DNA from 4 places in the Luteibacter rhizovicinus DSM 16549 genome. Region 3 is predicted to be linked to each of the others. Evidence: predicted binding sites of a transcription regulator. Region 3 holds the regulator's gene; each other region holds the start of a gene.
What was found. The regulator FliA, encoded in region 3, starts transcription of late flagellar genes. The targets are predictions, from matches to a motif close to TAAAGTTTNNCNNNCNNNGGCCGATAA.
Positions count from the first base shown of each region.

Region 1 (7,274 bases), 2.2 Mb from region 3:
GACGACTCGGCGTCCATCTCGGCCAGCGCGGGAAGTTTGCTGGCATCGCAGGTGACCGCGAGCGGGCCGAGGGCCTCGAGTTCGCGGAACATGCGGGCCGGATCGTTACCGGACTTCAGCAGGTAGTCGAAGGGACGGAAGGCGATGTCCCAGCCTTCGATCGCCTCGGTGGGTGCGGCAGCCTTCGCGACGGCCACCGGAGCGACCGCATGGCCGGACACCATCGCCGACAGCTCGGCCAGCAGGGCCTGGCTTTCCGCCGTGGCGGCCGGCTGGCCGGTCATCGACAGGGAAAGCATGTCGCGCACGGTGTCGCCCGAGCGCAGCAGCAGTTCCACCACGGCCTTCGCCATCGGACGGCGGCCGCTGCGGACCTCGTCCATCAGGTTCTCGGCGACGTGGGTGAACGCAGCGACATCGGTGAAACCGAAGGTGGCCGCACCGCCCTTGATCGAGTGGGCGGCGCGGAACACCACGTTGATCAGTTCCGGGTCCTCGGCGCCCTCGTCCAGGGCGAGCAGGGCCTGCTCCATGGCGTCGAGACCATCGAGGCTCTCCTCGTAAAACGCCTTGTGGAATTGCGCCAGATCGACTTTGGACATGGGGAGACCCTGGAATTACCGGAACACTAAAGTGAAAACAGACGCGGCTGGGATCAGCCGAGGACGCGGTTGACCGTCGCCAGGAGCTGGTCCGGATCGAACGGCTTGACCAGCCAGCCGGTCGCACCGGCCGCCTTGCCTTCCATCTTCTTTTCCGGGTTCGACTCGGTGGTGAGCATGAGGATGGGGATACCGCGGTAGTCCGCACGGGTGCGGATCTCGCGAACCATCGTGATGCCGTCCATCACAGGCATGTTCACGTCGGCCAGGATCAGGTCGAACTTGTGGACAGCTGCCGAATCGAGTGCCGCCTGGCCGTTATCGGCCTCTTCGACATCGTGACCGGCGCCGCGAAGGGTGAAGGCCACCATGCTGCGCATGGAAGCCGAGTCGTCTACCGCAAGAATCTTAGCCATCGAAGCACCTTCAGTTCACGCCGGCGCGAGCCGGCAGTTCAATCAATGAGTTAAGGCCGAGCACGGCCACGCCGCGCTGCAGGCTGTCGCTGGCGCCGGTCCAGGTCACGGAAAGCCCGGCCGCACGCGCATCTCGGGAAAACGCCGCGAGCAGCTGCAGGGCCGCCGTATCCACCTGGGCCACCGCCGTACCGTCGAGTTCGACGGCGTCGCCGGCGGCAAGCGCCTTGAGCAGGGTATCGCGCAAGGCCGGGGCCGCGGCAATACGCAGGTCCGCGTCGAGCGCCAGGGGCGCCAACGTTGCGTCTTTGGAGGATTTCTTCGCCATCGTCCGTACCGGTTCGGCCCCGGGCGCGTGTCGCCCGGGGGTTCGTTCGATGGTCTTATCGGCCTTGGAGGGGAAAGCTTTAGGGGGTGCTGCCCACTCGATGATGGTCCGAGGATGTCAGCGCCTGAGCATGGACCGGGAGGGAACGGTCAACGTGTCGAAGCTCACCTTTCTCGCGTCGACGGGCGTTAACGACAGCCTGACATCATCCATGTCGAGCTTGAAGATACCGTAGGCATTGATAAGGACGTCATCGGTCACCGTCGTGTTGCGCTTGAAGATGTAGCCCTTCAGTTGCTGCCACCTTCCCGGCGTTACCTGAGCATGTGCCAGATCGATATCCAGAGCGCTGTGCACTCCCGAGTGCCCGTCATCCAGGATGACCTGAAGACCCATCCCCTTCTGCCCATGCGTGCGGAGAGCGACACTGAACTCGTAATAGCCCCCTACCGTGAGGCCGGGAACGCTTTTGCTGAGAACCATCCCGTTGTAGTAGAGGGGGTTGTCGCTACGAAGGAAGCTGCTTTCCCCTTCCTGGACTACCGTGGCGCGCGGGTACTCATCCAGAGTCCATCCGTGCAGGTCACCGCCCGTAAAATCGATCCTTTCCTGATCTTCGATGCTCATCGTGTGTCGTCCTTGATGATGGGAGCGAAGACAGCGTCGATCATCCGAAGGCAGACGGCAACCCGACCTAGGTTGTAGGTGGGAGACGTGCTCTGCATGGGTGTCAGGCAGATAGCGAGGGCGTGCCGAAAACCCGCCTATGTCACGACGTCTTGGAAGGCACGATCAACATCGCGTCACCGTAGGAGAAAAAGCGGTAACGCTGCAGCACGGCGTAACGGTACGACTCCAGGATCGCCTCCTTACCGGCCAGCGCCGAGACCAGCATCAGCAAGGTCGACTGTGGCAGGTGGAAGTTGGTGATCAGCGCATCGACGCTGGTGATCTTGTAGCCAGGGAAGATGAAAATCTGAGTCTCGCCAGCGAACGGCCGCAGCACGCCTTCGACCGTCGCGCTTTCCAGCGCGCGGACGACGGTGGTGCCAACCGCGACCACCCGACCGCCGGCCGCACGCGTTTCGCGGATCTTCTCCACGAGGCCGGCGCCGACATTGAGCCACTCGCGATGCATCACGTGGTCGCGAACATCTTCGGCACGCATCGGCTGGAACGTCCCTGCGCCGACATGCAAGGTGACGTAGCCCATCTCGACACCGCGCGCGCGCAGCTTGGCCAGCAGTTCTTCGTCGAAATGAAGGCCTGCCGTCGGCGCGGCGACGGCACCGGGCTCGCGGGCGAAGACAGTCTGGTAGCGCTCGTTGTCGGCTTCCTCGGCACCGCGCTCGATGTACGGCGGCAGGGGCATTTCGCCCAGGCGCGACAGGAGACGCTCGAGCGGCTCCTCGCTTTCGAAACGCAACAGGAAGAATTCGCCCTCGCGACCGAGCACGGTGATCATGCTGCCGTCGGCCAGTTCGATCCGGCCGCCCTCTTTCGGCTTCTTGCTTACGCCGAGCTGGGCGCGCGCCTCGTGCGGGCCGGTGACCCGCTCGATCAGGATCTCGACCTCGCCGCCGGTGTCCTTGCGGCCATAAAGGCGCGCGGGGAGAACCCGGGTGTCGTTGAAGATCAGCAGGTCGCCCGGCTGGAGCATTTCCGGGAGCTCGTAGAACTTCCGGTCCTTCTTCGTGTGTGCGCCGACGTCGACCACCAGCAGCCGGCTCCCGGAGCGCCGGGCCAGGGGGGCCTGGGCGATCAGGTCAGGCGGCAGGTCGAAGTCGAAGTCGGATTTCTTCACGAGAGGGGGTTTCGGGCGGCGGGTGGGAGATTATCGCCCATTCGGCTGGGGCTGGCTTGGTAGGAGCCGATTCATCGGCGAACCGGGTGCTTGCGACACCCTTGCCCGCTGCCGCGGGATCGCCGATGAATCGGCTCCTACCTCGGACTGGCCCGCTGCCGCGGGATCGCCGATGAATCGGCTCCTACCGAGCAACAGCGCGCCGGCGCCTACGGATCAGCAGGTAAATAACACCAGCCACTGCCAGGACGAGCACCGCGATTTCCACGGGGAGGTACTTGCGGATCACGTGCTTTGCCGCCTTTACCTGCTGGGCGCGCTGTAGCTTGCGGGCGCTGGCGAAGTCCGGCTCTTCACAGTTCCAGCCGAAGCTTTCCGCCCACTCGACGTACGGCCCCTGCTTCACGTAACGGGCGTAGTACGCCTGGGCGCGGCGCTGGCGTTCATTGGGTGGCTTGGTGGCGTCGCCGTCGCTGGCTTCGTTGTAGTCCGGCGGGCCTTCGAGCATCCAGTGGGTGGCCATGCACAGGCTGGCGGCGAAGGCCTGCGAACGTGGGGGCAGCAGGTCGGCCGCCGAGACGGCCCGGTCGGCGGCAAGGTAGCGGTAGTGGAAGCGACGGTCGGGCTGGGCGGCGCTGTCATTGAAGCGCTGGTGTTCGCCGGCCGTGACCAGGTCTCCCTTGAGCGTTTCCGCGCTCTGTCCGCTGCCGCCCTGGTAGCCGCCGCCGTTGTCGCCGTAATCCGGCCCCTGCTCGAAGCCGAACAGTTCCATACCGTTCTCGCGCGCGATCCTGGCGGCCGCGTAGCGTGCTTCGGCCTTGCCGATATCGGTCCACGCGTGGTCGCCGTCATGGACATCGGCCGCGTATGCCTTCGCCTTGGCGCGCAGATCCACGTCGCCGAAGCGGGCATCCACGCCCTGCGCGAAATAGGCCTCGGCGTCATCGAAGCGGCCGGCACGCATCAGGCGTCGGGCCAGGAGCCAGCGCAGGCGATCGTTGAGCGAGAGCGGTTCGGCCGGATGATCCTTGTCCGGCTTTGCTGCAGGTGCCGGTGAGGCGGGTGCCCGGGCGTCGATGAACGTCTTCAGCTCGTCGACCGTCAGCACACGCTCGGCGACGTAATTCATGTCGTTGCCGTAGCCGGCACCCGACTCTTCCAGTTCACCGTCATAGACGTTGCCGTCACCGCCAACGGCCATCGAGGCCTCATACATGTGTGTCATCGCTTCGACGTACTCGCCGCGCGCCAGCGCCAGCACGCCGCGTTCGCCCATCAGCCGATGCACACTGTCGGTCTCCAGGGACGCCTTGGGATCGTCGACGCGAGGAAAAGCCTTGGCGGCATCGGCGTACGCGCGCGCAGCGGCTTCGCGGTCACCCTTGCGCAAGGCCAGCTTGGCGCGCACCCAACTGGCCAGGGGGCCGTCGGCCTTGGCGACCAGCTTCTCCGCCTCGTCGTAGCGACCGAGTTCGTAGGCGAGCGAGGCAAGGCGATCCGCCGCGCTGACCTTGTCCGCACCATGCTTCTGGATCGCATCGACCAGGGCCGTCAGCACCGGCTGCGGCTGGCCGTCCGTGGTCTGCGGCGACACCCAGCTCAGCGCATACGTAACCAGAAGTCGCTGCGACACGGGTCCATCGATCAGCGCATCGAGCTGGTCCGGGTTGGTCAGCACCGTGCTGGCGATCGATGCCAGTGACTGCACGGCGTTGCCCGAGCCATGCCCCGCCTGCGCGGCATAAAGCGCGATGGCATGTTTCAGATCCGTCGGCGAAAGCGAGGACGCGCAATCCTCGCCGTTGTAGAGATCCACCCAGACGCAGGGTTTGCCGTCGGCATACAGGCTCAGCCGCGCCTCTTCACCGAAGCTCGCCACGGCCAGTCCCTGCGCGTCGGACGCGCCGGCAAGCACGCGGGCGCGCACCTGCTGAAAGGCCTTTGCCGCTGCATCGCGGTGTGTCGCGAAGGCCGGCGTGGCTGCCGCCTGCGCGGCCCGCAAGGCGTGTACTTCGCCGAGCATATAGGCGGCCCAGGCGCCGCGGAGAACCGACTGATCCGCGGGCATGGCAAGCACCTGCTCGAAGCTTGCCTGTGCCTTGTCGAGGGCATCGGCGTCGAACACGGCGCACGGCGGCTTGCTCAACGCTTCGCCGTAGGAGCTGTCGGGCGTGTCCGGGCAATCCTGCGTCGCGCGACCCCAGTCCACGGCGCCGGCCACGTAGGCGCGCACGTCCGCCGGAAGGTCGCCACCCTTCTCGAACGCCTCCGCGCCCGTCTCGGAGGCGTGCAACGTCTTGACCCGCTCGATCTGCTCGGGCGTAAGGTCGGGTTTTGTCTTCGATGCCTCGCCATAGCGTCCCGTCTCGACCGCCACCAGACCATCGCTGGCAGGCAACAGGTGCTGGGCTTCGAAGGCGAAGGTGTTTTGTGGCACCGCCTTCAGCGTGGCCGCACGATCGTCCAGCATCTGCGTCGGAAAATCGGGGCCGCAAGCCCATGCCACGGCGCCGACTACGGCGACCGCGAAGCCGATCGCGAGCGTCTTCTGCTTCATCATGAAACGGGCGTTCCTTGTGCGGGTATCGGTAAAAGAGTGAGCGGCGTGCCCGCCTTGCAGCGAACCCAACCGATCGATCGGCGTGTATGGGCAGGCATCGGGCGCGCGTTCGCGGCGATGAGTTCGAGCGACGCGTCGCGACGCTGCAGGCGGTATCCGTCGATGCCATCGGCCACATCGCAGGATGCGGGCAAGGCAACGCGCGCCGGCGGGGCCGCATCGGACTCGCTGGCGTTGTCGACCATCACATCGAAGGGAGCGTCGGCAGACGAACCTGGCTGCAAGGTCACCATCAGGGGGCGACTATCGAGGTGACCCGCGACGACGCCGCGCCAGGTGGCGAGGCTCCACGCGCGCGAGTCGTCCGCCGTCGGCAGACGAAACCACACCACCCCGATGAGACCGCGAGGCCGGTCGTTGGCAAGGTGTTTCACGAAGGCGAGCAGCGTATCGGGTGCCGCGTACAGTTCCGCCGAGGTCGCGCCAGCGGCCAGCGCGGCTTGCTCGCTTTCGACGGCAAGCAGGCTCCCGTCGTCGTTCCAGCTCACGCGGGAACCGTAGGTCGGCAGGGCAACACGGAAAGGCTTGCGCGTATGCGTTGCGAACTCATCCACCCAGCGATCGGCCACGGCCGGATCGAACAAGCCCGCTTGTGGCGCCTGTACGGCATGGACCTGGAGAACGGACTCGTCCGGCAGTGCCAGCAGCGCATCGAGATCGGACGAGCCGATCCACGTCGGCAAGGCCGTGATCGAGAGCGGTATCGCCCCCAACCGGGGGCGCAGCGCTGCCAGGAAGGCGGCATAAGCAGGCAGCCGCGCCGTGGGACAGTCGTAATCGATCTCGAGGCCAGCGACGCGGCCGGCGGGCCATCCGGTCGCGAGTGTCGCGATGCGCGCGGCCAGCGCCTGCGCATCGAAAGCCGCAAGCCGCCCGTCTATGCGGACGACCAACACGACAGGCCGGCCACTGCGAGCCAGTGTCTGCGTATCCGGGGCAAAGACATGAAATTGTCCGTCGCGATCGGCCTGCGCAACGAGGACGCGCCAGTCGCGGACGAGGTCCGCGGAGCTGACCAGGGCCTCACGCAACGCCGGTGTCCACTGTCGCTGCCAGACATAGGCATCGTGACTCAGCGGCGCAGGCGCACGACCGCACGCGGCGACAAACATCGTCGCGATCATGACGATCGAGAGAGTCCGCAACACGTGGGCCATCCTGATGGCGTTCCCCAGCACGCGCCGGAAGCGGCGCGCTACCGGCGCATTGTAGCGGTCAGAGCCAACCTTTCTGCCGGGCCAGCCGGAAGGCTTCGATGCGGTTCGCGGCGCCCAGCTTGCCGATCGCCTCGGACAGGTAATTACGCACCGTGCCATGCGAGAGATTCAGCTGCGTACCGATATCGCTGGCCGAATGCCCCTCCCCGGCCAGACGCAACACCTGCCGCTCACGATCGTTCAGGGGGTCCGCTTCGGACCAGGCCTCGAGCGCCAGCTGCGGATCGATGGCGCGCCCGCCACGATGGACCATGCGCAGCGCCTCGGCGAGATTCTCGGCCGGTGCG
Region 1 is NZ_CP017480.1:2,964,123-2,971,396, reverse strand. It holds gene BJI69_RS13510 (chemotaxis protein CheA) at 1-602, opposite strand, end outside; gene BJI69_RS13505 (response regulator) at 656-1,018, opposite strand; gene BJI69_RS13500 (STAS domain-containing protein) at 1,029-1,346, opposite strand; gene BJI69_RS13495 (hypothetical protein) at 1,464-1,973, opposite strand; gene queA (tRNA preQ1(34) S-adenosylmethionine ribosyltransferase-isomerase QueA) at 2,116-3,150, opposite strand; gene BJI69_RS13485 (hypothetical protein) at 3,335-5,710, opposite strand; gene BJI69_RS13480 (DUF3142 domain-containing protein) at 5,707-6,918, opposite strand; gene BJI69_RS13475 (response regulator transcription factor) at 6,986-7,274, opposite strand, start outside.
Region 1: a site for FliA is predicted at 1,402-1,428, ahead of BJI69_RS13500 (STAS domain-containing protein). Genes of this name have one in related genera too.

Region 2 (7,274 bases), 1.6 Mb from region 3:
CGCACGTAATGCGGCACCTTGAAGTACGCGAGATGGCGCCGGCAGTAATCCTGGATGGCGGCTGCCGATACGGACGACCCATCGCGCAAGCGTATCCAGGCGCAGACCTGCTCGCCCAGGCGCTCGTCCGGCACGCCGAAGACCTGCACATCCTGGATATCCGGGTGGCCATAAAGGAACTCCTCGATCTCGCGCGGATAAATGTTCTCGCCTCCGCGGATGATCATGTCTTTCAGGCGGCCGACGATGGTGCAGTAACCGGCATCGTCGATCGTCGCAAGATCGCCCGTATGCATCCAGCGCGCCTCGTCGAGCGCGGCGCGCGTATTGGCGTCGTCGCCCCAGTAGCCGCGCATGACCGAGTAACCACGCGTCAGGAGTTCGCCTGTCTGGCCGCGCGGTACGACACGCCCGGCTTCATCGACGACCTTCACCTCCACGTGCGGATGCACCCTTCCGACTGTCGAGACGCGAAGTTCGAGCGGATCTTCCGCGACGGTCTGGAAACTCACCGGACTGGTTTCGGTCATGCCATAGGCGATCGTCACTTCGGCCATGTGCATGTCGCGCACGACGCGACGCATGATCTCGATCGGGCACGGCGAGCCAGCCATGATGCCGGTGCGCAATGAGGTGAGATCGAACTCGTGGAAACGAGGATGTTCCAGCTCGGCGATGAACATCGTCGGCACACCATGCAAGCCCGTACATCGCTCCTCGGCCACGGCCTCCAGTGTCGCCAACGCGTCGAAGCCTTCGCCGGGAATGACCATGCAGGCGCCGTGCGTCACGCAGGCGAGGTTACCCAGCACCATGCCGAAGCAGTGATAGAACGGCACCGGGATGCACAGCCGATCCTCTTCGGTGAGGCGCATGGCTTCGCCGATGAAGAAGCCGTTGTTGAGGATGTTGTGGTGCGTAAGCGTGGCGCCCTTCGGCGCGCCGGTCGTACCGGAGGTGAACTGGATATTCACCGGATCGTCGAACGACAGCTCGGTTTCGATCGCGGCGAGGCGCGCCCGCGCTTCCGTATCGGCGACGATGTCGGCCCAGCGCCGGGTGCCTGCCGCCGGTTCGTCGTCGAGCAGGATCACGTGACGCAGGTCGGGCAGCGCGGCGGCACGCAGGCCGCCGGGTACCGACGTTGCGAGCTCCGGCGCGAGTCCGGAGAGGATCTCGAGGTAGCGCGAACTCTTGAAGGCTCGCGGGAGGATCAGGGCACGGCAGGCCACCTTGTTCAACGAATAGGCCAGCTCGTGCGAGCGATACGCCGGATTGATGTTGACCAGGATCAGGCCGGCCTTGGGCGCGGCGAACTGCGCCACCACCCACTCGGCCCGATTCGGTGCCCAGATACCGACGCGATCGCCGGGTTCAAGGCCGAGCGCGAGCAGGCCGGCCGCCACCCGTTCCACCTCGGCGTGGAACGCGGCGTACGTCCAGCGGATGCCCTGCTGGCGGACGACCAGGGCGGGCCGATCCGGCCAGCGTGCGGCGATTCGATCGAGCATCGCCCCGACCGTTTCGCCGAGTAACGGCGTCGCACTCGCACCGTGGACATAACTGGCGGCGTGATCCATGCGGGCGTTCCTCGAAACAGCGGCGTTGCAACGCAGGATAGGTCAGCCGCCGCGACTCACCAACTGGGCGATTACCTCGTCGACGCCGGCACGGCCTTTCACCGGGGTCCCTTCGAAGTCGATCCAGCCTTCGTTGAAGCCATCCAGCATGCGCATGCGCGGTGTCGGGTTCGTCATGCCCTGGGCGACGAAGCGCGATTCCCATTCGTCACGCGGCACGACATGGGCGACCACGTCACGCCCGAGCGCTTTGGCGAAGGCTGCGGCGATATCGTCCGGACTGGTCCGCAGGGGGCTTTCGAGTTCGACCACACGAACGCCCGTGGAGACCTCGCCCAGGAGCGTGGCGGCCAGCTCGCCAATGTCCTTCGTGGCGACCATGGGCACTTTACGATCGAGGGGGTAGAGATAGCTGTCGATAACGCCCGTGTCGCGCGCCGCGGCAACATCCCACTGCGCGTTCTCGAAGAACCAGCCGGCGCGCAGAAAGGTTACCGGCATGGGCAGCTTGCCCAGCACGCCTTCCATCCGGCCCAGCTGCGAGAGAAGGTTTTCCTCGGTGGCGTGTGCGCCGACCGTCGACAGGACCACCACGCGATCGGGCCGGGCTGCGAGCAAGGCGTCGCGGATGGAGGCAATGCTGCGGGCCGATTCCGGATAGCCCGGCGATGGATCGAACAGCGGCGGCAGGAGCACGAAGACCGCTTCCGCGCCTTCGAAGGCACGGGTCAGCGCCGGCGTGTCATCCACGTCGGCGACGGCGACCTCGGCACCGCGCTCGGCGAAGACCACACCCTTCGCTGCATCGCGAACGACCGCGCGGAAAGGCTTGCCTGCAGCGAACAGCGCATTGGCAAGGGCGGTGCCGACCTGGCCGGTGATTCCGGTAATGGCGTACATGACGTTCTCCTCGTGTTGATAGTGACGAGGAGGACGATAGGCCGACGGGACTGTTGACTGAAGCGACTTATTCGCAGCGCTTTAGTGACGTTTTGTCACCTCAGGCGAATTCCGCCCAGGCATCGCTGCCCTTCTTCACTGGCGCCGACTGGCCGAAACTGAGGTCGTGCGCGGCCCGTTCCACCGCCGAAACAGGCGCTGGCCGCTCGGCGCTGGCGGTGCCGTCGACGGTGAAGAACGCGACCTGATCGCTCAGCGAGTGAGCCTGGTCCTGCATGGACTTGGCCGCGGCGGCCGCCTCTTCCACCAATGCGGCATTCTCCTGGGTCACCTGGTCGATCTGCGCGATGGCCAGGTTGACCTGATCCACACCCGCCGACTGCTCGGCGCTGGCCGCGGCGATCTCGGCGACGATGTCGGTCACCTTCTTCACGCTGGCGACGATATCGCGCAAGGCTCCGGAGGACTGCTCGACCAGCGCCGCGCCGATCTCGACACGTTCACCGCTTTCGGCGATCAGCCCCTTGATCTCGCGCGACGCCGCGGCGCTGGACTGGGCCAGTCGACGCACTTCCGCCGCCACGACCGCGAAGCCCCGACCTTGTTCGCCGGCGCGTGCCGCTTCCACGGCAGCGTTGAGCGCCAGCAGGTTGGTCTGGAAGGCGATCTCGTCGATCAGGCCGACGATGTCGCCGATGCGGCGGCTGGAATCGCCGATCTCACGCATGGCGGCCATCGCTTCGCCAACCACGTCGCCACCCTTCTCCGCTTCACTGCGTGCATGACGCGAGAGTCGGTCGGCGGCGGTGGCGTTCTCCGCGTTCTGCTTCACCGTGGCGGTCATCTCCTCCATCGATGCCGCGGTTTCTTCGAGGCTGGACGCCTGCTCCTGCGTGCGCTGCGACAGGTCGTCGTTGCCACGCGCAATCTCGGCGGACGTCGTGGCGACGACATGCGCCCCTTGCTGCACTTCGGAAACGATGGAGGACAAGGTACCGCGCATGCGCTCCAGTGCGCCGAGCAGGCTGGCCGGGGCGTACTCGCCACCGTCGCTTCGCAGGTCGCCGCCGGCGATACGGCCGGCAATATGCACGGCGTCACGCGGCTCACCACCGACGGTCGCGCGGATACTGCTCATCGACAGCCAGATCACCAGCAGCGCGAGCCCCGCGATGAGCGCGGACTTGAGCAGGTCACGCTGCAGCTGCGCGTGGAACGCCGCGTCGATGTCGCTGAAGTAGGCCCCGGAAATGAAGTGCAGGTCCCAGGGTTTGTACCAGCTGGAATAGCTGATCTTGTCCCTGAGCTCGTTGGTCTTGGGCATGACCTGTGTGTAACGCGTCATGCCATGGCCGTCCTTCGTGTCGGCCTCGAGCATGGCCACGTACTGATGAAAGCCCTTGCCGTCCTTGTCGTCGCGAATGTTCTTTCCGATGTCGTCGGCGCGCAGCGGATGCATGCGCATCGTCAGCGCCGAGTCGAACGCGAAGACATAGCCGGTGTTGTTCGACCAGCGCATCGCCTGGATGTCGTCGAGTGCGGCGACGCGCGCTTCGAGGTCGCTCATCTGGCCCTTTTCAGCGCGCGCGTGATACGCATCGGCGATCGCGATGGCGGCGGTGACATGCTGCTCCAGCGTGTCGGCCAGCTGCGTCATCTGCACGTGGCGACTTTCCACGCCCGACATGACGGTCTGCCCGACCAGGCCCAGCACCACCACGGTCATGACCATCCACACGCGCGCGTTCAACGTCGTGCGGCCGAACCAGTTCTTCAATGCGGACATGTACCGTCACCCTGTGCTTTCCCCGTCTATGCATTAACGGCCGGAATTCGCAGGTCTTTACGACGGCTTTATGAACGGCGCAGGCCTCGCTCTGTGTGGGAGCCGCTTCAGCGGCGATCCCTACGGAGCACCCAAATGATGATCCCCCGACCCCACAACCTTGTCCGACCGCCCAGGCAGCCCGATGACCGCCTCCGCCCCCACAGGCACATGCACATCCAGCTCCACCCGCCCACCGACCTTCCGCCAGGCCACCGAAGCCTCCCCATAAGGCGTCATCACCGCCGCCGATGCATGGTCCAGCCACGCGGTCACCGCCGGCCGCACCTCGATCCTCCGCCAACCCGGTTCCAACGGCCGCAACCCGGCAACATCACCGAACAGCCAGTCATCCACCGTGCCGAGGAAATAATGTCCCCGCGAGCGCGAGGCCAGCTTCCAGTGCTCCCACAGGCTGGTCGCGCCGTTCGCCCGCCAGAAGCCCCAACTCGGAAAGCTCACTTGCGTGGCGATGCGCCAGGCCTCGTCGGCGTGCCCCGTGGCGGTAAGCACCGGCAGGATAATCTTGGTCGCCAGGGCGCCGGTATCGAGGTGGTCGCCCCGGGCCTTCGCATCCGCCGCCACGCCGGCGGCGACGCGATCGCGCAAGTCGTCGGGCACCAGCCCGAAGGCCAGCGCCAGCAGGTTGTGCGCCTGGCGATAGCCCTTATCGCCCTCGCCCCGGTAGCGACCGGCTACGCGATCGAGGAAGCGTGCATTGAAGGCATCGCGCACGAGATCCGCCTGCGCATCGAATCCCGCCGCACGTGTTGTGTCGCCGCGCAGGCGAAGCATGTCCGCGGTGACGCGCTGCATGCGATACAGGTACGCCGTGGCGGCGACGCGTTTGTCTTCCGGCGCATTCTCACCACCCGGGTCGGTTTCCGGACTCACCCAGTCGCCCAGTTCGGTATCGGCAATGCCGCCGGGCGAACGCGCGTTCTCCATCGCCACATAGCGCGCGATGCCTTCGATATGTTCATCGATGGGACGGCGGTCACCCGCGTTCATCCAGAGTGACCACGGCACCAGCACATAGGCGGCGTGCCAGGTCGGCGCGCGGACGTCGCCCCAGCCGGGATTCGGCGCGATCAGCAAAGGCGAACCATCCGCCTTGCGCGTATCGGCGATGTCGCGCACCCACTTCGCCAGCAGGCGATCGGCATCGACGTTGCGCAGGAACATATCCGCGCCGAGCATGCCGTCGCCGGTCCAGCCGTTCTTCTCGTACATCGGCGTATCGGTGGGGATGCCGTAGAGGTTGTTGAGCAAGGTGTCGACCGCGGCGCGATGAATCCAGTCGAGCAACGGGTTCGCGCTCTCGAAGCGGCCGGTCACGGCGACGTCGGTATGCACGACCTGCGCGGTGACGGCACCGAGTGCCGGTTCGCCGCCCGGCCAGCCTTCGACCTGCACGTAGCGGAATCCCTTGTAGGAGAACCGCGGATGCCAGCGCTCGCGCGTGCCGGCAAGCGTGAGCCGATCCGTCTGGAATCCCGCCTTGAAATAGTGATGCTCATCGCGCGCATCCACCGTGCCATCGGGCATCAGCTTCTCGCCGTAATGCGCCGTGATCGTCGTCCCCGCCGGACCCGTCACGTCGAATGTCGCCCAGCCGGCGATGACGCGAGCGAAGGCGAAGACGAACACGCCGGGCTTCGGCTCGGTCACCGACGTGGCGTGCAAGGTGTCGATCACGCGGATCGGCTGTTCGGTCTGCGCGACGAGTTTGCCGCGCGGCACGGGAAGCACGGCCGCCGGCACCCACGTCCTCGGTGTCGATGCACGCGCGTCGTAGGTTTCACCACCGTAGAGATCGTCCAGACGTGTCGGGCCGTCGGCCATGCGCCAGCTGTCGTCGGTGACGATGTCCTGCACGTGTCCGTCGTCATAGCGAATGCGCAGTAACGCACGCAGTCGCGGCTGCCCGTGCCAGGGCGCGCGCTCCCAATGCCAGACGTTCGGGTTGGTCATGCCGTAGAAGCCGCGGCCCAGTTCGGCAGCGAGCGTATGTTCGCCTGGCGTCAGCGGGACATCGTTGGCGACCACTTCCACGCGCTTGTCGTAGTCGGTGAAGCCGGGGGAAAGCACGGCATCGCTCACCGGACGCCCATCGACGGAGAGGTCGGCGTACCCGCCCGCCGCGACGTAAAGCGTCGCGCGCGTGGCGTTCGCATCGACATGAAAGACCTTGCGCAGCAGCGGTGCGGGCACACTTGTCGCGTCGGCCTTGCCGATCCACTTCGCGCCGTGCCAGCCCGGCTCGTCGAGCGCGGTGTCGAAGTGCGACGTCGTGCTGCCGTTGCCGTCCGAGGTCTGGACTTCGGCGCGCCACTCGTAGCGTTGCCCTGGCAGGAGCGCGGGACCCGCGTAGTCGATGTCGAAGGATTGCGGCGAGCGGACGTCACCGCTGTCCCAGACGGGCTTGCCTTCGTGCGTTACGACGATGCGATAGCCGGTCTGGCGTGTCCCATTGACTGGTGACGCGATGAGCCAGGAGAAGCGCGGGGTGGGTGTGTCTACGTAGCTGGGGGTGTTGCTGCGTTCGACGCGGGGGGATTGGATGGAAAGGTTACCGCTAGCACCCTTCGCCGATGAATCGGCTCCCACAGAGGGCGAGGCACCCGCGAACGGCGAGGCCGCCAGGGTCAGCAGGAGGGCGGTGGGCAGGAGGCGGGTGCTTGGCAAGGCCGGGACCGATGCGAGGGAGAACGGTCGAGCATAACCGGCAAGAAGAAGGCCTGCCGGAGGACCGCTTACATCCGTCTAACGCGCGAAGGTTTATCCCTTCCGGACCTCGACCCTCCGGAGCCAACGTCATGAAGACCGTCCTCGCCGGCATCGCCCTCACCCTCGCCATCGCCGCTCCTGTGGCATCCGCCGGTCAGCTCGACAAGCTGATGGGTGGATCGTCCAGCAGCTCGCTCACCTCCGGCAGCATGGGCAACGTCGCCGGCATCCTGCAGTAC
Region 2 is NZ_CP017480.1:2,010,589-2,017,862, reverse strand. It holds gene BJI69_RS09065 (AMP-binding protein) at 1-1,580, opposite strand, end outside; gene BJI69_RS09060 (NmrA family NAD(P)-binding protein) at 1,623-2,480, opposite strand; gene BJI69_RS09055 (methyl-accepting chemotaxis protein) at 2,581-4,266, opposite strand; gene BJI69_RS09050 (alpha-L-rhamnosidase) at 4,387-6,993, opposite strand; gene BJI69_RS09045 (DUF2501 domain-containing protein) at 7,125-7,274, shown strand, end outside.
Region 2: a site for FliA is predicted at 4,300-4,326, ahead of BJI69_RS09055 (methyl-accepting chemotaxis protein). Genes of this name have one in related genera too.

Region 3 (7,274 bases):
AGGCGCTGGCCGTGGCGGCTGCCGTGCTCGGCGCGATGGGCCTGGTTCCGGGCATGCCGAACCTGCCGTTCCTGTTGCTCGCCGCCGGTGCCGGTTTCGGCGCCTGGAAGCTGCAGCAGAACAAGGATCGCCTCGCCGACGGTGGGACGCCCGCCGACGCCACGGCACCGGGCACGGAGCTTGCGCTGGAATCGACGCCGCCCGGCGAACGTCTCGAACTCTCGTGGGAAGACGTGGCCCAGGTCGACACGATCGGCCTGGAGGTCGGCTACCGCCTGATCCCGCTGGTCGACAAGGCGCAGGGCGGTGAACTCATGGCGCGGATCAAGTCGGTGCGCCGCAAGCTCTCGCAGGAGCTGGGCTTCCTGGTTCCGTCCGTACACATTCGCGACAACCTCGACCTCTCGCCACACGGGTATCGCATCTCGCTGATGGGCGTACCGATGGGCGAAGCCGAAATTCACACCGAGCGCATGCTGGCCATCGATCCGGGCCGCGTGCACGGGACGATCAACGGTATTGCCACCCGCGATCCGGCCTTCGGCCTCGACGCCGTATGGATCGAGCCCGGCCTGCGTGAGCATGCGCAGACGCTGGGCTACACGGTGGTCGACCCGGCCACGGTGATCGCCACCCACCTCTCGCACATCCTGCAGAACCACGCCCACGAACTCATCGGCCACCAGGACGTGCAGCAGCTGCTCGACCGCCTCGCCCAGCAGACGCCGAAGCTCGTCGAAGACCTGGTGCCCAAGCGCCTGTCGCTCGGTGCGGTGGTCAAGGTGCTGCAGAACCTGCTCGCCGAGCGCGTGCCGATTCGTAACTTCCGCGGCATCGTCGAGTCGCTGGCCGAGCATGCTGGCCAGAGTCAGGATCCCGGCGTCCTCGCGGCCAGTGTGCGCGTCACCCTTGGCCGACAGATCGTGCAGGAGATCGCCGGGCTCGGAACTGAGGTCCCCGTCATTACTTTGGCGCCGGAACTGGAGCAGATTCTTCTGCAGTCCCTACAGGGTGGTGGTCCCGCCGGTGCGGCGATCGAGCCGGGTCTGGCCGATCGTCTCCAGCAGAACGTGGCGGAGGCCGCGCGACGTCAGGAAGCGGCCGGCGAACCGGCCGTCCTGCTGGTCTCGCCGGCACTTCGTCCCTGGCTTTCACGCTTCACTCGGCATGTGGCCCAAAACCTGCATGTACTCGCCTATAACGAGGTCCCGGACAACCGCCGCGTCAAGCTGGTGACGGCCCTCGGACGATAGGACAGAGGAGCTAACGCATGAAAATCAAACGATTCGTTGCCGCCGACATGCGCCAGGCCATGCGCCAGGTTCGCGATGAGCAGGGTCCGGACGCCGTGATCCTGTCCACGCGTCGGATGGACGACGGTATCGAAATCATCGCCGCGCTCGACTACGACGAAGCGCTGGTTCGCGAGGCGGGTTTCGCCTTCGAACCGCCGACCGCCGAAGAGACCGCTGCGAAGCATGCTGCCGCGCTGGCGCCGATCCGCGCCACGCGCGACAGCGACCGCGCCGCACGCATCGATCAGGCACGTGCCGCCACGGCTGCTGCCGTCGAACGTGCCGCCAAGGGCGCAGCGGTCAATCCGAATGCACCGCAGCGCCAGTCCAGCGCCGCCCTCGCGTCCAGCGTGGCCGACGTGGTCCGTGCCGCCACGGTCAACCCGAACAGCGACGCCGCCGTGAACGGCGTGCGTGCCGAGATCAACAGCCTGCGTGAAATGCTGGAAGTCCAGCTTTCCACGCTGGCCTGGAACCAGATGGATCGCGATCAGCCGCTGCGCGCTCGCGTGCTTCGCGAAATGACCCGCCTGGGCATCGACGGCGACGTGGCTCGCGCGCTGTGCGCCGAACTGCCGGCCGGCATGACCTCCGAACAGGCGCGTTACCTGCCGCTGGGCATCCTCTCGCGCAACATCCGCACCAGCGGGCGCAATTTCGACACGGTCGGCGGCGGCGTCACCGCGCTGGTCGGTACCACCGGCGTCGGCAAGACGACGACCATCGCCAAGCTCGCCGCCCGTGCCGTCCTTCGCCACGGCGCTTCCAACGTCGCCCTCATCAGCGCCGACCAGTACCGTATCGGTGCCGGCGCGCAGCTCGAGCATTACGGTCGCCTCCTCGGCGTGCGCGTGTACAACGCCCACGATGCGGACAGCCTGCGCAACGTGCTTCTCCAGCTGCGCAGCAAGCACACCGTGCTGGTCGACACCGCCGGCATGGCCGGCAACGATCCCAAGCTGCAGCAGCAGTTCGACACGCTGCGCGCGACCTCGAACCTGCGCGTCTGCCTGGTGCTCGCCGCCAATGCGCAGGCCCAGGCGATCGACAACGCGATCCGCTCGTACGCGCCGCTGTCACCGCAGACCGCCATCCTTACCAAGCTCGACGAGGCGCCGCTGATCGGCGGCGCCCTGTCGGCACTCATTCGCCACGCCATGCCGCTGGACTACACCACCGACGGGCAGCGTGTGCCCGAAGACATCGCCTCCGCCGATGCGCGCAAGCTGGTCTGCCTCGCAGCCCAACTGCTCAAGCAGCGCAACGAGGAGCCCGACGACGCCGTACTTGCCGATCGTTTCGGCACCGCGGCGCCCGCGCTCGCCTGATCGGGAAACCGCATAACGTGACTACCGCCACCGCACACTCTTTCACGGCAGTGAATTCCTTCATGACCACACACGTCGATAGCACCCAGGCCGCCGGCCTCAACTGGCTTGACGACCGTCGCCCTACCCGCAGCATCGCGATCGCGGGCGGCAAGGGCGGCGTCGGCAAGACCACCGTGGCGGTCAACCTCGGTATGGCCCTGGCCATGGGCGGACGCGACGTCGTCCTGCTCGATGCCGATCTGGCCATGGCCAATATCGACGTGCTGCTCGGGCTGCAGCCGACCCGTCACCTCGGGCACATGCTCGAGGGCGAGTGCCGCATCGAGGATCTGATCCTCCAGGCGCCGCATGGCCTGAAGGTGATTCCGGCCACCTCCGGCGCGCGCCGCATGGCGCAGTTGCCGAATATCGAGCATGCCGCCGTCATCCGCGCGTTCGACGAATACCCGATCGCCCCCGAATACCTGATCGTCGACACCGCCGCCGGCATTTCGGACAGCGTCTCCATGTTCGCCGCGGCTTCCGACGAAGTCGTGGTGGTGGTCTGCGACGAGCCGGCCTCGCTGACCGATGCCTACGCCCTGATCAAGGTCATGAGCCGGGAGTTCGGCGTGAACCGCTTCCGCATCGTGGCCAACATGGTCCGCCATGCCCAGGAAGGTCGCCAGCTGTTCGAGAAACTGTCCCGGGTGACCAACCGATTCCTGGATGTTTCCTTGGATTTCATGGGGATGGTCCCGCACGACGAGTACCTGCGCCAGGCGATTCGCCGCCAGTCGGCGGTGGTCGATGTCTGGCCGAGCAGCCGATCTGCAGTTGGATTCAAGAATCTGGCCAGGTCGGTCGATACATGGGGTGAACCCGAACCCCGTGCTCAGGGTCGCATCGGCTTTTTCGCCGAGCGGTCCCACCTGGGAGGAGGGTTGCCACTGTGAGCGTTGCGACGGAATACCTTGAAGTCACGCGAATCCCGGCGGATCAATTGGTACGAACCCACGCGCCGCTGGTGCGCCGGATCGCCTATCACCTGATGGGCCGGCTGCCGCCAAGCGTGGATGCAAACGACCTCATGCAGGCCGGGATGATCGGACTGCTGGAGGCCGCAAGAAATTACTCGCCGACTCGCGCGGCCAGTTTCGAGACCTATGCGGGTATCCGCATACGGGGCGCGATGCTGGACGAACTGCGCAAGACGGACTGGACCCCCCGCTCCGTGCACCGGAAGTTGCGCGAGGTGGCTGAAGTAACGAGGCAGATCGAGAACGAGACAGGTGGTGATGCCGAAGACGCCGAGGTGATGAAGCGGCTGGGCATCGACGCCATGGAGTACAACCAGATCCTGGCCGACGCGGCGAGCGCGCGGTTGCTCAGTCTTACGGCGCCCGAAGGCGACGAAGGCGCGGCGATCGATGTCGCGGACCCGGATGCCGCGGGGCCGGAAGGGATCTTCGAACAGGACGGCTTGCGCGATGCGCTGGCCCAATCCATCGACGGCCTGCCCGAACGCGAGAAGCTGGTGATGTCGCTGTACTACGATGAAGAGCTCAATCTGAAGGAAATCGGTGCGGTGCTGGGTGTGAGTGAATCGCGGGTGTGCCAGATCCATGGCCAGGCCCTGATTCGCCTCCGCGCACGCATGACGGGTTGGAAAGACAAGCATTGACGGCATTACGGTGCCGTCGCCGGTAAGAACGCGCAGTCAGGCGGAGACGAGTTTTGGACAAGAACATGAAAATCCTCGTGGTGGACGATTTCTCCACCATGCGACGCATCGTCAGGAATCTCCTGGTCGAGCTGGGATTTACGAACACCCTCATCCAGGAGGCTGAAGACGGCAACGCGGCGCTCACGATGTTGCGTGCCCAGCCTTTCGACCTGGTGGTGACCGACTGGAACATGCCCAACATGACGGGCATCGACCTGCTTCGCGCGATCCGCGCGGACGCCGCGCTGAAGTCGATGCCGGTGCTGATGGTCACGGCCGAGAACAATCGCGACCAGATCATCGCCGCCGCGCAGAGCGGCGTGAACGGCTACGTGGTCAAGCCGTTCACGGCGGTCACGCTGAAGGAAAAGCTCGACAAGATCTTCGAACGACTCGCCGCGGCTGCGGGCTAAGGGAATGACGATGAATACCATGCTTAACCCCGGCCACGAGGTCGTTCCCGAGCTGCGCGAGTTGCTCGACGCCGATGACAGCGTCGCCTTCGAACAGGCGCTCGATCGCCTCCTGCGCAGCCGTGAACAGCACCTGTTCCTGGCCCTGGGCCATCTTGCGCGCGATCTGCACGAGTCGGTCCGCCGTCTGGCCTCCGATATCTCCAGCGATGGCGTGCCGGGCAACATGAGCGATGCGCGCAAACACCTGCGCGACGTGCTCGAGATGAGCTCACAGGCGGCTCACCGCACCCTCGATTTCAGCGACAGGCTGCGTCCTCAGGCGCAGGCGCTGGCCAAGCAGGCCGACGAAGTGCTGGTGCTCGATCACGCCGATCCGGCCTTCGCACCGAATGCGACGGCCCTGGCCGTGCGCGTCGGCGATTTCGCGCAGAGCTGCGACATCGGCCTGGGCGAGATGGTCGAGGCCCAGTCCTGGCAGGATCTGTCCGGCCAGCGCGTCGCGCAGGTCGAATCGTTCATGGCCAAGGTGGAGTCGTCGCTGGTCGAACTGGTGCGTCTCACTGGTTCGCTGGCCGGTGGCGCACACGCACCGGCCCCGGACAAGGTCAGCCAGGACGAAGTGGATCGACTGCTCAGCGAATTCGGGTTCTGAGCGCCGTATGAGCGTGGAGCTGGACAACGAGCTGCTCAATGTCTTCCTGATCGAAGCACGCGAACTGCTCGAGAGCCTGGGCGAACAGCTCGTGGATCTCGAAGCCTCGCCGGGGGACGCCGAGCTGCTGAACGCGGTCTTCCGCGCGTTCCATACCGTGAAGGGCGGTGCGGGCTTTCTGGGCCTCAACGCCATGGTGGAGCTGTGCCACCGCGCCGAGGACCTCCTCAACGAGGCCCGTAACGGCGCGGTGGTGTTGAACCCCGGCTTCATGGATGCGCTGCTCGAGTCGCTGGACCTCCTCAACGACATGATGCGTGCGGCCGACGCGGGCGTTCCCGCCGAGCCCGCGCCTCGCTCCGTGCTCGACCGCCTGCTGATTCCGGGTCGTGCCGGCTCCGCACCGCCGGTGGCGCTGTCGCCGGTGATGTCGACGCCGGCGTCGACCAGCGCCCCCGCCGTGTCGTCGCAGCGCCCCTACGATCCGATCGAAGACGAATTCGAAGCCATGCTCGACGCCGCGCGCAACGACCGCGCACCGGCCTCGACACCTTCGGGCACGATCAACGACGATGAATTCGAAGCGCTGCTGGATTCGCTCTACGGCACCGGTGCCCCCGGCGCCGATGCCGCCGCCCCTGCAGGGGCGGCGGCAAATGTGGGAGCCGCTTCAGCGGCGATCCCGGCCACCGCAACACCGATCGCCGAAGCGCCATCTGTGGGAGCCGCTTCGGCGGCGATGCCCGCCGCCGATCCCAACGCCATCAGCGACGACGAATTCGAGGCCCTCCTAGACAGCCTCCACGGCACCGCCGCCCCCGGCACGCTCACGCCGGCCACCGCTGTTGCAGGAGCCGATTCATCGGCGATCCAACCCGCCGTAGCGTCCACTACCCCTGTAGGAGCCGATTCATCGGCGATCCCCGCCGCCGCAACCCCACCAGCAAAACCGGCTCCCACCGCAAAACCCACAGCCACCACCGAAAAACGCGCCTCGTCAACGGCCGACACCACCGTCCGCGTCGACACCTTCCGCCTCGACAGCCTCGTCGATGCCGCAGGCGAGCTGGTACTCGTCCGCAACCGCCTGACCAATCTCGCGCCGCGCGGCACGAACGACCCGATGGAACGCGCCATCGGTGAACTCGAGCGCGTCGCCGAAGATCTGCAGAACGCCGTGTTGCGCATGCGCATGCAGCCGGTGGGCAAACTCTTCTCGCGTTTCCCCCGCATCATCCGCGACCTCGCGCGTCAGCTCGGCAAGGACATCGAGCTGGTCACCGAGGGCGAAGACACCGATATCGACCGTACCGTGGTCGAGGCGCTGGCCGATCCGCTGGTGCACCTGCTTCGCAACGCGGTAGACCACGGCATCGAGATGCCCGACGTGCGTGAACGCGCCGGCAAATCGCGCTCCGGCACGGTTCGCCTGGCCGCCGGCCAGTTCGGCGACCGCATCGTCATCACCGTCACCGACGACGGCAAGGGCATGGATCCCGAGGTCCTGCGTCGGAAGGCCGTCGAAAAAGGCCTGATGGACGAAGAGCAGGCGGCGCGTCTGGATGAGCGCGAGTGCTACGAAATCGTCTTCCGTCCCGGTTTCTCCACCGCGGCCGAGGTCTCGGATATTTCCGGCCGAGGCGTCGGCATGGACGTGGTCAAGACCAAGATCGTCGAACTCGGCGGCACGCTCTCGATCGACTCGCGCGTCGGCCATGGCAGCACGGTCCGTCTCTCGGTACCGCTTACCCTGGCGATCATGCGCGTGCTCATGGTTCGCGTCGGTAATCGCCTGCTGTCGCTGCCGTTGTCCAACGTCACCGAAGTGTTCGAACTCGTGCCGGGCCAGATCCAGGAACTGGACGGTCGCATTGT
Region 3 is NZ_CP017480.1:404,952-412,225, reverse strand. It holds gene flhA (flagellar biosynthesis protein FlhA) at 1-1,253, shown strand, start outside; gene flhF (flagellar biosynthesis GTPase FlhF) at 1,271-2,623, shown strand; gene BJI69_RS01920 (MinD/ParA family protein) at 2,686-3,561, shown strand; gene BJI69_RS01915 (RNA polymerase sigma factor FliA) at 3,558-4,289, shown strand; gene cheY (chemotaxis response regulator CheY) at 4,343-4,744, shown strand; gene BJI69_RS01905 (protein phosphatase CheZ) at 4,755-5,399, shown strand; gene BJI69_RS01900 (chemotaxis protein CheA) at 5,407-7,274, shown strand, end outside.

Region 4 (7,274 bases), 2.2 Mb from region 3:
CCGGCGCGCAGGCCAGTTCTTCGATGTCGCGCGTGCAGTCGGCGGTGATTTCCTGCAGCTCGACCAGGCGCGAGCGCGTCTGGTGCAGCAGCTGGCTGAGAATGTCTTCGAACTGCAGCGAGCGGATGGTTGTGGAGACGTCGTTGCCGAGGCCGCGATTGATCGAAGCGGCTTCGTCGGCGGCGGCGCTGGTGCGTGCGTTGGATTCGGTGATGGTCGACATCATGCGATCGATGTCGCCCTTGGCCGAGAGCGCGACGTTCATGTCCTGCGAGGCCATGTGGCCGACCAGCTCGCGAAGCTGTTCCATCGCGGTGCGCGAACGCTCCACGTGGGTACCGATCTTTTCGTTGAACTGGTTGCTGTGCTGGGCGAGATTGCGGATCTCACCAGCGACCACGGCGAAGCCACGACCGGATTCACCGGCGCGTGCCGCTTCGATAGCCGCATTCAGCGCCAGCAGGTTGGTCTCTTCGGCAATCGTGTTGACGTTCTTCAACAGCGCGAACACGGCGTCCATTTCCTTGGCCATGCCGTCGATGCGGTAGACGATGCGCAGGCTCTCGCGCGACAACTGGACGATCAGGCCGACGAAGTGCTCGAGCAAGCCGGCGGTGCGCGAGGCGAAATCCTGCACCGAGATGCCGTTGCCACCGCTCTCGATGATCTCGCTGAGCAGCTTCTGCTGCTTGCCGGTCTTGTGTGACAGGCCGTTGAAGCCACCACCGAGTTCGGCGACGGCATCGCGCAGCAGATCCAGTGCCTGGTGCAGTTCGCGGCTGGCGTGGCCGAGCTCGTCGACGATGGCGCTGCGGACGTCTTCCATTGCCTCACGTACCGAGGCTTCGTCCGAAGACGGCGAGTGCAGCACCACCTCCACGTCCGGCAGCGCGGCCGGGCGCAGGCTGATCGCGATCCAGGTCGCGGTCAGGAGTGCCACGACGACCGGGGCGACCCAGGCCGAATGGAACACCAGCACGAGGACCAGGGCGATGGCACTGGCGGCAAAGCCGATGCTTCGTTCGTTCTTGGGGATAAGCATGATGACGTCTCGCTATCAGGTGCCGACGCGCGAGGCGGCGGCGGAAACAGGTGTATGGGCGAGCGCGAGCAAGCGCGCAGCGATCGCGTCGAGCGGAAGCATTTCGTTGGCGGCACCGGCTTTCCAGGCGGCGCCAGGCATACCCCAGACCACCGAGCTGGCTTCGTCCTGAACCAGGGTGGGTGCACCGATTTCCTTCAGTTCACCCAGGCCACGGGCGCCGTCGTCGCCCATGCCGGTGAGCAGCACGCCGATGGTCGCGGCGCCGACGCTGGCGACCATGGAACGGAACAGCACGTCGACGGCAGGCTTGTGACGATTGACCGGCGGGCCATCGTGCAGACGGCAGACGTGCTTGGCGCCGTCCCACATGACCAGCAGGTGCTGGCTGCCGGGCGCGATGTAGGCGTGGCCCGCCTGGATGGGCTGGCCGTCGCGGGCTTCCATCACGCGCATGGCGGAACACGAATCCATGCGTGCGGCGAAGGGACCGCTGAAAGCGGCGGGAATGTGCTGGGTGATGACGATAGGCGGCGCGGTCGGCGGCATCGCTTCGAGCACCACCCGGATCGCTTCGGTACCGCCCGTGGACGCGCCAATGGCGATGATGCGCGTGCCACCGCGCGTGCCCGGCGTCTGGGCGAGCGGCAGGACGGCATCAGCGGAGAGGCGCGGGGCCACGTCCAGCTTGCTGACCGCCGCGCGCTCACGCGGCTTGGCGCCCGCGGCGAGGCGCACCTTCGCGCAGATTTCCGGCGCGTGGTCCATGAAGGTGTTGGCGAGATCGGCCGGCGGCTTGGTGAAGAAATCCACCGCGCCCAGTTCCAGCGCGCGCAGGGTCACGTCGGCGCCCCGCTCGGTCAGCGTCGAGACCATTACCACCGGCATCGGGCGCAGGCGCATCAGGTTGTCGAGGAAGGTCAGGCCGTCCATGCGCGGCATCTCGACGTCCAGCGTGAGCACGTCGGGATTGAGCAGCTTGATCTTATCGCGGGCGATCAGCGGATCCGCGGCCGTGCCGACCACCTCGATGCCCGGATCGGACTCGAGCATGGTCGTCAGGACCTTTCGGACCAGGGCCGAATCGTCGACGATGAGGACGCGTACTTTCTGCATGGGCGCTTGCGACTCGGGTAGCTGGATGGTGGAAGGCGATACTGCCGACGACAGGCGTCAGAACAGTTCCACCTCTCCCTTTATCGGATCGTCGGCCAATCGCTTGAGGTATCGTTTCTCACGATCGGCCAGATTGTTGTCGTGCGTGGCGCGCAACTGACGCACGCGCACCTTGCCGCTGACCGGGAAGAACTGCACCTGGCGCGGGTAGATGTCACCCACATCGGCCGCGCAGAGCTTCAGGTTCTCGGTCGCGATGTAGCGCTGGACGAAGGTGATGTTGCGCTGGCCGATGTCGGTCATCGTCGCCAGCACGCGTCCACCCCCGAAAATCTTCACTTCCAGATCGTCGCGACGGCCGCCAGCCTTGAGGATGGCGTTGATCAGTTGCTCCATCGCGTCGTTGCCGTAGCGCGCTGCGCGGCCGACCGTCGAGGTCCAGCTGTCGCGCTCGCCGGCCGGCTCCGGCAGCATGAAATGATTCATCCCACCGATACGACGCCGTGCGTCGCGAACACACGCGGACACACAGGAACCGAGCACCGTGGAAATCATCTCTTCCTGGGTGCTCACGTAATACTCGCCCGGAAGAATCTTCACCGTAACCACTTCCTGGGCGGGATCCCAGAAGCGGCGAACGTGCTCGAATCCCGGCAGCACGCTCTTCGGATCGAAGCCGATGAACGTCCTCGGCTGCGCGACGAACGTGTCGCTCATGTGCGTTTCCGGTAGACCGTGCGGCCGATCAGATCGAAGTCCTCGGACAGTCCATACATGGACTCCGAGTGCCCCAGGAACAGATAGCCGTGGCTTTCCAGCATGCCGGCGTAACGGGAGAACAGCCGCTGTTTGGTCGGCTTGTCGAAATAGATGACGACGTTGCGGCAGAAGATCGCGTCGAACTTGCCCTGCATCGGCCATTCATGGAGCAGGTTCAGCGGCTGGATGGCGACCAGCTCGCGCAGGCGCGGGTGCACCTGCACGAAGCCATCGAACGAACCTTCGCCACGCAGGAACCAGCGCTTGCGCCGCGCATCGCTCACGCCACCCAGGCGATCCACCGGGTAGACGCCCTTGCGTGCCGCCTCGAGCGCTTGCGGCGACAGATCGGTGGCGAGGATCTTCGCGTCGATCTGGATGCCGGTGCGCTCGATGGCCTCGGCCAGCACCATCGCGATAGCGTACGGCTCTTCACCGGTGGAGCAACCCGCGGACCAGATGCGCAGCCGACCACCGCCACGCTTCTCTGCCAGCCAACGCGGCAGGAGCTCGTCGATGAGCATGTCGTAGTGGTGCATCTCGCGGAAGAACGAGGTGACATTGGTGCTGATGCAGCTGGCCAGCTCACCGAGCTCCGCCTCGGGATCGCGGCGTAGCAGATCGCAGTACGCCTCGAAGCCCGAGAGGTTCAGTGCACGAAGGCGGCGCAGCAAACGGCCCTGGACCAGCTGCCGTTTGTGATCGCCCAGCGAGATGCCGCAGTGTTGCAACACGAACTCACGCAGGAAACCGAACTCTTTTTCGCCGAGATTCGGTCCCGTCGCGCCCGCCAGCCCGACGGCATCGCCGTTGTTGACGAGCGCATTCATCGATCAGAACTCCTTCCACACACCGGCGTCGGCGGCCGACTCGACCGGACGCGGGGCGCGCGGTGCCGGCGTGCTGCGCACGGCGGCGAACACGGTTTCCATCTCTTCGCGGGCGGCATCCTTGCGCGGCGCCTTGGCGGCGGGCGCGTTCGATGCGTGGCCGGCGATCTGGAAGAACGACACCTGACGGCTGAGCTCATTCGCCTGCTCGTGCATGGCACGGGCGGCGGCGGCCGACTCTTCCACCAGCGCGGCGTTCTGCTGGGTCATCTCGTCCATCTGCAGCACGGCGTGGTTGACCTGGTCGATACCGGCCGACTGCTCGGAGCTGGCCGCGGCGATCTCGGCGACGATGTCGGTCACCTTCTTCACGCTTTCGACGATCTCGGCGAGTGCCTTGCCCGACTGGTCGACCAGCTCGGAACCGGCCTTGACCTTGCTCGCGCTGTCGTTGATCAGGCCCTTGATTTCCTTCGCGGCACCGGCCGAACGCTGGGCCAGGTTACGCACTTCGGTCGCGACCACGGCGAAGCCGCGGCCCTGCTCGCCCGCACGTGCCGCTTCCACCGCCGCGTTGAGCGCGAGCAGGTTGGTCTGGAAAGCGATTTCGTCGATGAGGCTGACGATGTCGGAAATCTTCTTGCTGGAGCTGTTGATCTCACGCATGGCGACGACCGTCTGCGCGACGACTTCGCCACCGCGCTCGGCCTGCTCGCGGGCGCCGCGGGCCAGCTGGTTGGCGTGGCTGGCGTTCTCGGCGTTCTGCTTCACGGTGGAGGTCATTTCCTCCATCGACGAGGCGGTCTCTTCCAGGCTCGAGGCCTGTTCCTGCGTACGCTGCGAGAGATCGTCGTTGCCGCGCGAGATCTGCTGCGCCGCCGTGCTGACCGAGCCCGAACCGTGACGCACTTCGCCGACGATCGCGCTGAGGCGCTCGTCCATGGCGCGGAACGCTTCCTGCAGCTGGCCGAGTTCGTCGGTGCGCGTGACCTGGATATCGTGACCGAGCTTGCCCTCGGCGATCTGGTGCGCGACGGACACGGTGTGCGACAGCGTGCGGATGATGGAGCGAACGACGAGGACGCCGATCAGCAGGCAGACGAACAGGCCGACAGCCAGCGAGCCGATGCTGAGTGCACGGACGGTCTTGTACTGGGCGGATTCCTTCGCATAGATCGCCGCCGCTTCATCGCGCTTGGCTTCGATCAGTTTGCCGAGCTGGCTCTGGCGATCCATCAGGAGCGGACGAACCTGCAGTTCGAGCACGTCGCTGGACCCTTCGTCACCCTGGTTCAGGGCGTCGATCATGTCGGCCTTGGCCTGCTCGTAATCGGTGTTGGTGGACTGCCACTTGTCGTAGAGCTTCTTGACGTCGGCGGACATCGGCAGCTTCACGAAATCGGCCTTCAGCTTGACCATCTCGTCCTGATACTTCTGGAACTCCGCGACCTTCTGCTTCACCTGGTCCTTGTTGCTGACCTTGGTGGCGGCCTCGCCCAGCACGACGAAGGACATCAGCGCATCGGTGTTCACGCGGCTCAGCATCTCGGTCGGAGCGAGCTCCTCCTCATAGATCTGGCGCATGCCTTCGTTCTGGAAGTGCATCGCACCCAGGCCGACAGCGGCACCACCCAGGAGCATGAGCGTGAGCAGGCCGAGCACGCCGTACAGGCGGCCACGAACGGTCAGGGCGGGGACTTTGAACTTGAACTTCTTCATCACGGTTCCAATCGGCAAAGTGCGGCAAGGACTAACCGGGTATCAGGCGACGGCTTTGACATCCGTGGAAGCCAACGCGGCCTCCAGCATCTGCGCATCCTGCGGCTGTAACAGGCGATCCACGTCGAGCAGCAGAACCATGCGCTCGGCGACGGAGGTGAGTCCCTTCAGGTATTCGGTGTCGACGGTGGTGCCCATGTCGGGCACCGGACGAACGTCGCCCGGGGCGACCTCGACCACGTCGGAGACGGCATCGACTACGACGCCGAACTGGCGGCCGTTGACCATCACGATGACCGTGACGGTGGTGGCCGTGTATTCCTCGCGTGCCAGACCGAAGCGCAGGCGCAGGTCGAGCACCGGCACGATGGCGCCGCGCAGGTTGAGCACGCCGAGCACGTAGTCGGGGGCCTGGGGAATGCGAGTGACCGGCGTCCAGCCGCGGATCTCGCGGACGGCGAGGATATCGACGCCGTACTCCTCGTTACCGAGGTTCACGGTGAGGTACTGCGCGGCCTCTTCAGGCAGGGCGGAGGCGGAGCTGGCTTGCTGGTTCATGTCGTTCCCACGGCGGATCGGTTCGGCGGTTCGGGACCCCTTCTCTTGGGGTATCGGCCGTCGCGGTGGGTTCTTGAGGGGAAATCTGCAGGCTGTGGGTCGTTTCTGACGACCGGGATGGCCGGTTCCTCTGGGAGCCGATTCATCGGCGAAAGGGTGCCAGCCGCACCCTCCCAGGCATTGGCCTGCGGGGAATCGCCGCTGAAGCGGCTCCCACTCAGAGCCGATCAGGCGGCTTTGCGGCGCGCCTGCATGCGGACCAGGCCGGTCACGTCGGCGATGAGCGCCACCGAGCCGTCGGCCAGGATGGTCGCACCGGAGATGCCGGTGACGCGGCGGTAGTTGGCTTCGAGCGACTTCACGACCGCCTGCTGCTGGCCGATCAGTTCGTCGACGAACAGGCCGATGCGAGTGCCCTCGCCTTCCACGACGATGACGATGCCCTCGTCCACCGCACGGCGCTGCCCGGCGCAGCCGAACACGTCGAACAGGCGCACGATCGGCAGCCAGTTGTCGCGGAAGCGGAACAGCTCGCCGCCGCCGGCCACGCTGCGAACGGTGTCCGGCTTGACCTGCACCGACTCGATGATGGACACGAGCGGCACGATGTAGATTTCCTCACCCACTGCAGCCGTGAGGCCGTCGATGATCGCCAGCGTCAGCGGCAAGGTGATGGTGAAGGTGGTGCCACTGCCCTGCACGCTGCGGATGGCAACCGTGCCGCCCAGATCCATGACGTTGCGACGGACCACGTCCATGCCCACGCCGCGACCGGAAAGGTCGGTCGTCGCGGCGGCGGTGGAGAAGCCGGCTTCGAAGATGAGATCGGCCACGGCCTCGTCGGACATGCCCTCGCCCGTGGCGATGATGCCGCGCTGGATGGCCTTGGCCACGATGGCGTCGCGATTGAGACCCGCGCCGTTGTCGGCGACTTCGACGACGATGCTGCCGCCGCGATGGAAGGCTTCCAGACGAAGCGTGCCGGTATCGCCCTTGCCTGCGGCGAGACGCTTGTCCGGCATTTCCAGGCCATGATCGATGGCGTTGCGGACCAGATGGACCAGCGGATCGCCGATCTTCTCGAGCACGGTCTTGTCCAGCTCGGTGGTCTCGCCACGCATGTCGAGCACGACCTTCTTGTCGAGTTTCTGTGCCAGGTCGCGGACCAGACGCGGGAAGCGATTGAACACCGTGCTGATCGGCAGCATGCGGATGCTCATGACGCTTTCCTGCAGCTCGCGCGTATGGCG
Region 4 is NZ_CP017480.1:2,971,749-2,979,022, reverse strand. It holds gene BJI69_RS13540 (methyl-accepting chemotaxis protein) at 1-1,042, opposite strand, end outside; gene BJI69_RS13535 (protein-glutamate methylesterase/protein-glutamine glutaminase) at 1,058-2,158, opposite strand; gene cheD (chemoreceptor glutamine deamidase CheD) at 2,216-2,875, opposite strand; gene BJI69_RS13525 (CheR family methyltransferase) at 2,872-3,747, opposite strand; gene BJI69_RS13520 (methyl-accepting chemotaxis protein) at 3,751-5,466, opposite strand; gene BJI69_RS13515 (chemotaxis protein CheW) at 5,509-6,024, opposite strand; gene BJI69_RS13510 (chemotaxis protein CheA) at 6,252-7,274, opposite strand, start outside.
Region 4: a site for FliA is predicted at 6,075-6,101, ahead of BJI69_RS13515 (chemotaxis protein CheW). Genes of this name have one in related genera too.